Regions from separate parts of the Paenibacillus pedocola genome, predicted to be linked through region 2. Evidence: riboswitches for the same ligand, from Rfam matches in the RefSeq annotation. Region 2 holds a riboswitch; the other holds the start of a gene.
The links. A riboswitch is a leader RNA that binds a small molecule or an ion and turns the genes downstream of it on or off. The one in region 2 is predicted to bind S-adenosylmethionine.
Positions count from the first base shown of each region.

Region 1: it holds a riboswitch for S-adenosylmethionine, as region 2 does, so the genes downstream of both, QU597_RS23725 (methionine ABC transporter ATP-binding protein) here and metA (homoserine O-acetyltransferase MetA) in region 2, are expected to answer to the same signal.

Region 1 is NZ_CP134223.1:5,354,125-5,357,536, reverse strand. Features, by position in the region: gene QU597_RS23735 (UbiD family decarboxylase) at 1-708, shown strand, start outside; gene QU597_RS23730 (Cthe_2314 family HEPN domain-containing protein) at 743-1,471, shown strand; SAM riboswitch class I at 1,595-1,734, shown strand; gene QU597_RS23725 (methionine ABC transporter ATP-binding protein) at 1,835-2,851, shown strand; gene QU597_RS23720 (methionine ABC transporter permease) at 2,851-3,412, shown strand, end outside.
Region 2 is NZ_CP134223.1:2,120,475-2,123,886, forward strand. Features, by position in the region: gene QU597_RS09030 (1-phosphofructokinase family hexose kinase) at 1-348, shown strand, start outside; gene corA (magnesium/cobalt transporter CorA) at 471-1,406, opposite strand; SAM riboswitch class I at 1,804-1,936, shown strand; gene metA (homoserine O-acetyltransferase MetA) at 2,046-2,963, shown strand; gene QU597_RS09045 (aminotransferase class I/II-fold pyridoxal phosphate-dependent enzyme) at 3,012-3,412, shown strand, end outside.

The DNA of each region.
Region 1 (3,412 bases), 3.2 Mb from region 2:
GGAGTGGCTGCCGCGGTTGTACAGGATACTTCACCGCAGGATGCTCTGGGTACTGCTTTCCGTATTTTGGGGGAGCGGCAGCTGTCTGTTACCCGGTTCCTGCTGCTGACGAGTGAGCCGGCCGCTTTTTCCGATTTCCCTAAATTACTGGAAACTGTGCTGGAACGGTTCAACCCGGGCACTGATCTGCATGTGTTTCGAAGCACAGCGCGAGTGAGGCAGGAACCGGCTGAACGTGGACCCGGCCCGGACAGTCAAGCTGTGATTATAGGAATCGGACATGCGGTGCGGGAGCTTCCCCGTACTTACACGGAAGGCCTGCTGCCAGGAATTACAGAAGCCATTCCGTATTGCGGCGGATGTTTAATCGTTTCCGGTGCATCCTATGAAGAAGACCCTGAGCTTCCGGTCCGGCTGAACACTGCGCTGCGCGAACGGAATACAGCCTGGCCGCTGGTGATTATAGTGGATCGCGCTGCTGAGGCAGTCCGTACACAGACCTCTTTTCTCTGGACAGTGTTCACCCGGTTCAATCCGGCCGACGATATCTACGCAGAAGCCGAAGTGAAGCAGCACCACATCGGCTACAAGCTGCCAATTGTGATCGATGCTCGCATGAAGTCTGGTGATGATGAAGAGCAGTCACCATGCACGAGTACGCTGGATATGGTGGACCGCAACTGGAGCAGCTATTTCCGGCAAGGATAGTATACATTTTTCTTTATTTTGAGGGGGACAAGACATGCTGCGGGTATTACTGGGAGAACCTCCGCGCCAGAACAGCGGGGTGCTCGCTGATGCGATGGATAACATGGCAAAGGTGGCATCCATGCTGCGCAAGGAGATGAACGCACATGAAGACCGCGACCATGAATACCGTAAGCTGGAGGTCTGGACACGCGGACTGATCTCCTCACTGGATGAACTGGAGCAGAGCTGGTTCGCGGCCGCCTTTTACCGCAAATCGGTGGTTGCCGGGTATATGGATGATATGTCGGTAACAGAACAGGGCGAATATGCCCGTTATGTTTATTTCTATAAAAACGGCTTTATCCGTGTCTTCTCCCTGCTGGACAAGCTGGGGACGGTGCTGAACAGCCTGTATAATCTGAATACAAGCCAGACCAAAGCCCACTTCTCCTATTTCACGGTACTGCGGCAGTTCCAGCTGCTCAAAGAACATACCCCGCTGGCGGATGAACTGGAGAATATTAAGAACTCTTACCGGGAGCCGCTGCAGAATCTGCGCAAACGCCGGAATGCAGAAATTCATTATATGAATGCTGAAATGCAGGATGATCTCTGGCAGAGGCATCAGGGGCTGCACGACAAAATTCAGCTTGAGGATCTGGACAGTCATCTGGAGGATTTGAGGCAGGGTTTGGAGATGGTCTGCAAATCTTTATGTGCCGCTTTCCGGTACAGCAATGAGCAGTGGCACAAGAATGCCTCCAGCCAAAACCGGGTGTGAAGACAGACTCACGTTAAAGCGTAAAAATCTTCCTTTGACAAAAAACCTGAAACTCACTATACTTAGGCTTGCATTATACTCTTACATCCTAAGATAACTATACGGCACTAATTTCATATCATAATCTTATCGAGAGCGGCGGAGGGATAGGCCCGATGAAGCCCGGCAACCGATTTGTATCCAGTAAACAAAGCGTACTGAGTACAAGTGTCATGGTGCTAATTCCTACAATGGCGCGGGTAATTGCCGTTGGCAGATGAGAAGGCATTGTAACTAAACGCACAGGGCCTCTTGCGATCTGCAACCGATCGTAAGGGGCTTTTTTGATACATGGAAATATGCATTAAGGAGGAACGACAGAAATTGATAGAGTTAAAAGAGTTGACTAAGGTATACGGAAAAGGCAGTAAAGCTGCTGTGGCGCTCTCGGGCTTAAATCTGTCCATTCAAAAGGGTGAAATCTTCGGCGTGATCGGTCATTCCGGTGCAGGCAAAAGTACGCTGATCCGCTGCATCAATCTGCTGGAACGCCCGACGAACGGTGAGGTCTGGGTGGATGGTGTAGAGCTGACTAGCCTCAGCCAGGGCCAGCTGCAGGAGAAGCGGCGCAAGATCGGGATGATCTTTCAGCACTTCAATCTGCTGTCTTCTGCTACAGTATATGACAATATCGCTTTTCCGCTGCGTCTGGCCGGTACGCCTAAGGCGGACATTGAACGTAAGGTCAAGGATCTGCTGGTTCTGGTCGGCCTTGAGCAGCACCGGAACAAATATCCGGCCCAGCTCTCAGGCGGACAAAAACAGCGGGTTGGCGTAGCCCGTGCGCTGGCCAGTGATCCGGATGTACTGCTCTGCGATGAAGCGACCTCGGCGCTGGATCCGCAGACAACAGACTCTATTCTGCGGCTGCTGCTCGACATTAACCGCAAGTTTCATCTGACCATTGTGCTGATTACCCATGAGATGCATGTCATTCAGAGTATCTGCGACCGGGTAGCGGTTATTCATGGCGGTGGAATTGTTGAACAGGGTGAGGTGGCAGAGGTGTTCCTGAAGCCGAAGCATGAGGTGACAAAGGACTTTATCCGTAGTGAAACCCAGCAGGACGGCCCGCTAAGAGCGGCCATAGAAGCGGTAAACGGAGAGAACACCAAAGCGGTCAAGATCACTTTTCTCGGACAAAAAACCTACGAATCCACGTTATCCCACGTTGTGCGCGGCACAGGCGTCAGCTTTGCGATTCTTCAGGGTACGATCTCGACCATTAAAGATGTGCCTTACGGCCAGCTGATTGTCCGCTTTGAAGGATCGCTTGAGGCGATTGATGCTACCCTGGCGGAGCTTGCGGCACAAGGTCTTGATGTGGAGGTGATTTCGTAATGGCCGGCTTGAATTTTAATGATATCAACTGGGAAGAAATGCTGGATGCATCCGTAGCCACACTAAAAATGTTAGCTTATTCCGGAATATTCACAATTATTCTTGGTTTACCACTCGGAATTGTGTTATATTTATGGGGGAAGTCCAAAAACAATATTATCAGAGCTGTTTACTCGGTATTATCGTTGCTCGTTAACATCCTGCGGTCCGTTCCATTCCTGATCCTGATGGTGGCTCTGATTCCGCTGAGCAAGACGATCATGGGCACCTCGATTGGTGTCCTGGGAACAATTCCGGCACTGGTCATCGGTGCGGCTCCGTTTTTTGCCAGACTGGTGGAGACAGCATTGCGTGAGGTTGACCGGGGGGTAATTGAAGCGGCACAAGGCATGGGAGCCTCTACAGGGCAGATTGTGCTGCGCGTGCTTTTGCCGGAGGCTCGTCCAGGTTTACTGGCCGGCGTAACGATTACACTCGTAACCCTCGTTTCCTATACAGCCATGTCAGGGATGATCGGCGGCGGCGGTCTTGGTGACCTGGCAATCCGCTATGGTTATTACC
Region 2 (3,412 bases):
ATCGCTGGTGATGAAGAATTAAAGGCAGCTGCGCTGGAGCTGATTGAACAGGGACGGACCGAAGTGGTGGTGGTCTCTTTAGGCGGACAAGGCGCACTGCTGATTACCAGGGAAGGCTGTGAGCATCTGAATGCTCCTGAAGTTCAGGTGCTTAGCGTCGTTGGTGCAGGAGACAGTCTGGTAGCAGGGACCGTATATAGTCTGGAGCGCGGGTGGCCTCTGCGCGAAGCCGTCCAGTTCGGAATCGCTTCCGGCAGCGCGGCCGTGATGAACCCGGAGCGGGAGCTGTGCAAGCGCGAGGATACAGAACGTTTATTTGCTGAGATGAAGGAAGCGGATAAGGCTTGACGCTGATCAGCGTCATGCCGGAAATGTGCTATTTGTGTTTGTGACCTAACCAAAAAGGCGAAGGTTTCCTCCTACCTTGCGGTAGCGGTAACCTTCGCCTTAGCGTATTCGTCCGTTAGTGCTCATAGCCAATCCTTTTTGCGGAAAATAAACAGCATTCCACAGCCGAGCGTTACCATTACGGCAATTACGCCATAGTAGCCATATTGTGAATGGGTCTCGGGTATATTGTCAAAGTTCATTCCGTAGATCCCGGTAATTACGGTCAGCGGCATGAATATTGTAGTAATTGCGGTAAAAACTCTCATGATTTCATTGGCGCGGTTGGCGATACTGGATTGGTAGGCTTCGCGCAAGTTGCCCATGAGGTCGCGGTAGGTCTCGAATGTTTCAGAGATTTTAACCGCATTCTCATAAATATCGCTGAAGTACTTCTGCAGCTGATCATCGATCAGTCGGAGGTCTTTTTTGTTTAGTGTGTTGATAACTTCCTTCTGCGGCCCCAACATCTTCTTCAGCCACAGGATTTCACTGCGCAGACCGATGATTTCGCTTAAGTGCGATTTCTTGGTGTGCATGAGGATATCCTCTTCGAGCTTTTCGATCCGTGCTTCAATCCGGTCGCCGACCGAGAAGTAATTATCTACGACCGTGTCGATCAGATGGTAAAGGAACCGGTCAGGTTCGCTGACCTCCTGTTCCCACAGAATGGGCTTCAGGACACGCAGCTCATGAATTTTTTGCTTGGTGACGGTAATGATGAAATGTCTGCCCAGAAAAACGTTAAGCGCCCGGAGGAAAATCTCCTCATCATCAAAACGGATGCTGTTGACTACAATAAAATAATGGCTCTCATAAATTTCAATCTTCGGCCGCTGTTCCTCCTCGCTGAGGCAATCCTCAACGGCCAGATCATGCAGATTATACAGAGGCTGAAGCAGCTCCAAATCCTCGTCATCGGCATCGATCCAGTAGAACCCTTCTAAAGGGGCGGTAAGTGTTTCCTCAATATCATCGATCGGTGTAAAAACCCCTGCATTCACCAGCCGGATTTTCATCTGATTCACTCCTTCTGTCCCCGTTCTTCTCCAGGGGTATGCTAATTAAAGCACACGGAAAAAATCAGCTTGGCCGGTGGTACAATCAATGAATCGGCCAGAATGACGTTTCGAGGACATAAAGAAGAAATGCTCCCGCCGCCGGCAAGCTGATGTTAATCCTGTGTGGTTGCTCACTTTGTACGCTTAACTGCGCACCCGGGTCGCCTTCCATTCTTTACTCACCTCTTCTTTTCGTCAATTGTGCTGTGAAACACTTGTCTAGTATAACGCCGGGATATGCCTCTTACAAGCTAAATTCTTTACAGTTTAGGGGCTCTTCAGCATTGTATGGACTTGACGAAAAGCAGGTTCATGATTTAAAGTGAATTTTAAGAAAATAATTGAATACAGCTAAATCTTATCAAGAGCAGGTGGAGGGACTGGCCCGATGAAACCCGGCAACCGGCGTGTAAACGCACGGTGCTAATTCTTGCGGAAGCTATGCAGGGGAAGTATATATCCCGGCATCGTTCTCTGGCAGATGAGAGAGGCACATATGACTACAGCTATATGACCTTTCTCGTGCGAGAAAGGTCTTTTTTGCATGCTTTTCAGCCAATGGAAGGACACTAATTCGATTAAGGAGTGGACACTGCAATGCCAATCAAAATTCCCGACAGCTTACCGGCCAAAGAAATATTATCCGGAGAAAATATCTTTGTAATGGATGAGAGCCAGGCTTTTCATCAGGACATCCGTCCCTTACGGATTGCTATCCTGAATTTAATGCCTACCAAGGAAACAACAGAAACGCAGCTGCTGCGCCTGATCGGGAATTCCCCGCTCCAGGTGGATGTGATCCTTTTGCATCCCAGCTCGCATACTTCCAAAAATACTTCGCCGGAGCATTTGAAGAGTTTCTATAAAACGTTTGATGAAATCAGTGACCGCCGTCTGGACGGACTGATTGTCACCGGTGCCCCCGTAGAGCAAATGGAATTTGAGGATGTGAATTACTGGGAAGAGCTGAAAGAAATATTTGAATGGAGCAAGCACAATGTCACCTCGACTATGCATATCTGTTGGGCGGCACAGGCTGGATTATATCACCACTTCGGCGTGCGCAAGGTTAGTCTCCCCGAGAAATGCTTCGGCGTCTTCCCGCACACCTTGAGCCATAATAACTTCAAGCTGCTGCGCGGTTTTGACGAGGTGTTCCATGTTCCGCATTCCCGCCACACTGACGTTTCCCGGGAAGATATCGAAGCGAATCCCGATCTGCAGATTCTTGCTGAATCCGAAGAAGCCGGAGTCTATCTTGTGTCAACGCATGACGGCAGGCAGATTTTTGTCACTGGTCACTCCGAGTATGACCCATTCTCCCTGAAATGGGAGTATGACCGCGATATCGCCAAGGGAATGGATATTGCACTGCCGAAGCATTACTATCCAAAGGATGACCCGCAGCGCACCCCGCCGGCCGTATGGCGTGCCCATGCTAACTTATTGTTCGCCAATTGGCTCAATTACTATGTATACCAAGAGACCCCTTACGATATTGGTCCAATCATTTAATCATAGATGAGAAGAGAATGCTCAACACCACATTTAGGAGGCTTACCCATGGACGAGAAACTAAGGATTGAAAGCAGACTGGCGCAGATTGGCTCACAGGAGGATCCTGCTACCGGTGCAGTGAATTATCCGATTTATAATGCAACGGCATTCCGTCACCCGAGACTTGGACAAAGCACAGGGTTCGATTACATCCGTACCAAAAACCCGACCCGCTCGGTGCTGGAAACGGCTGCGGCCGAGCTGGAATCCGGTGATGCCGGCTTTGCCTGCAGCTCCGGTATGGCTGCGTTGACCACCGTGTTTGCTTTGTTCGGCCAAGGCGACCATCTGGTTGTTTCGCTGGATCTGTATGGCGGCACCTACCGCCTGCTGGAACGGATTCTCTCGAAGTACGGCATCAGCGCCTCCTATGTGGATACTAATGACCTGGATGGCCTTGAAGCGGC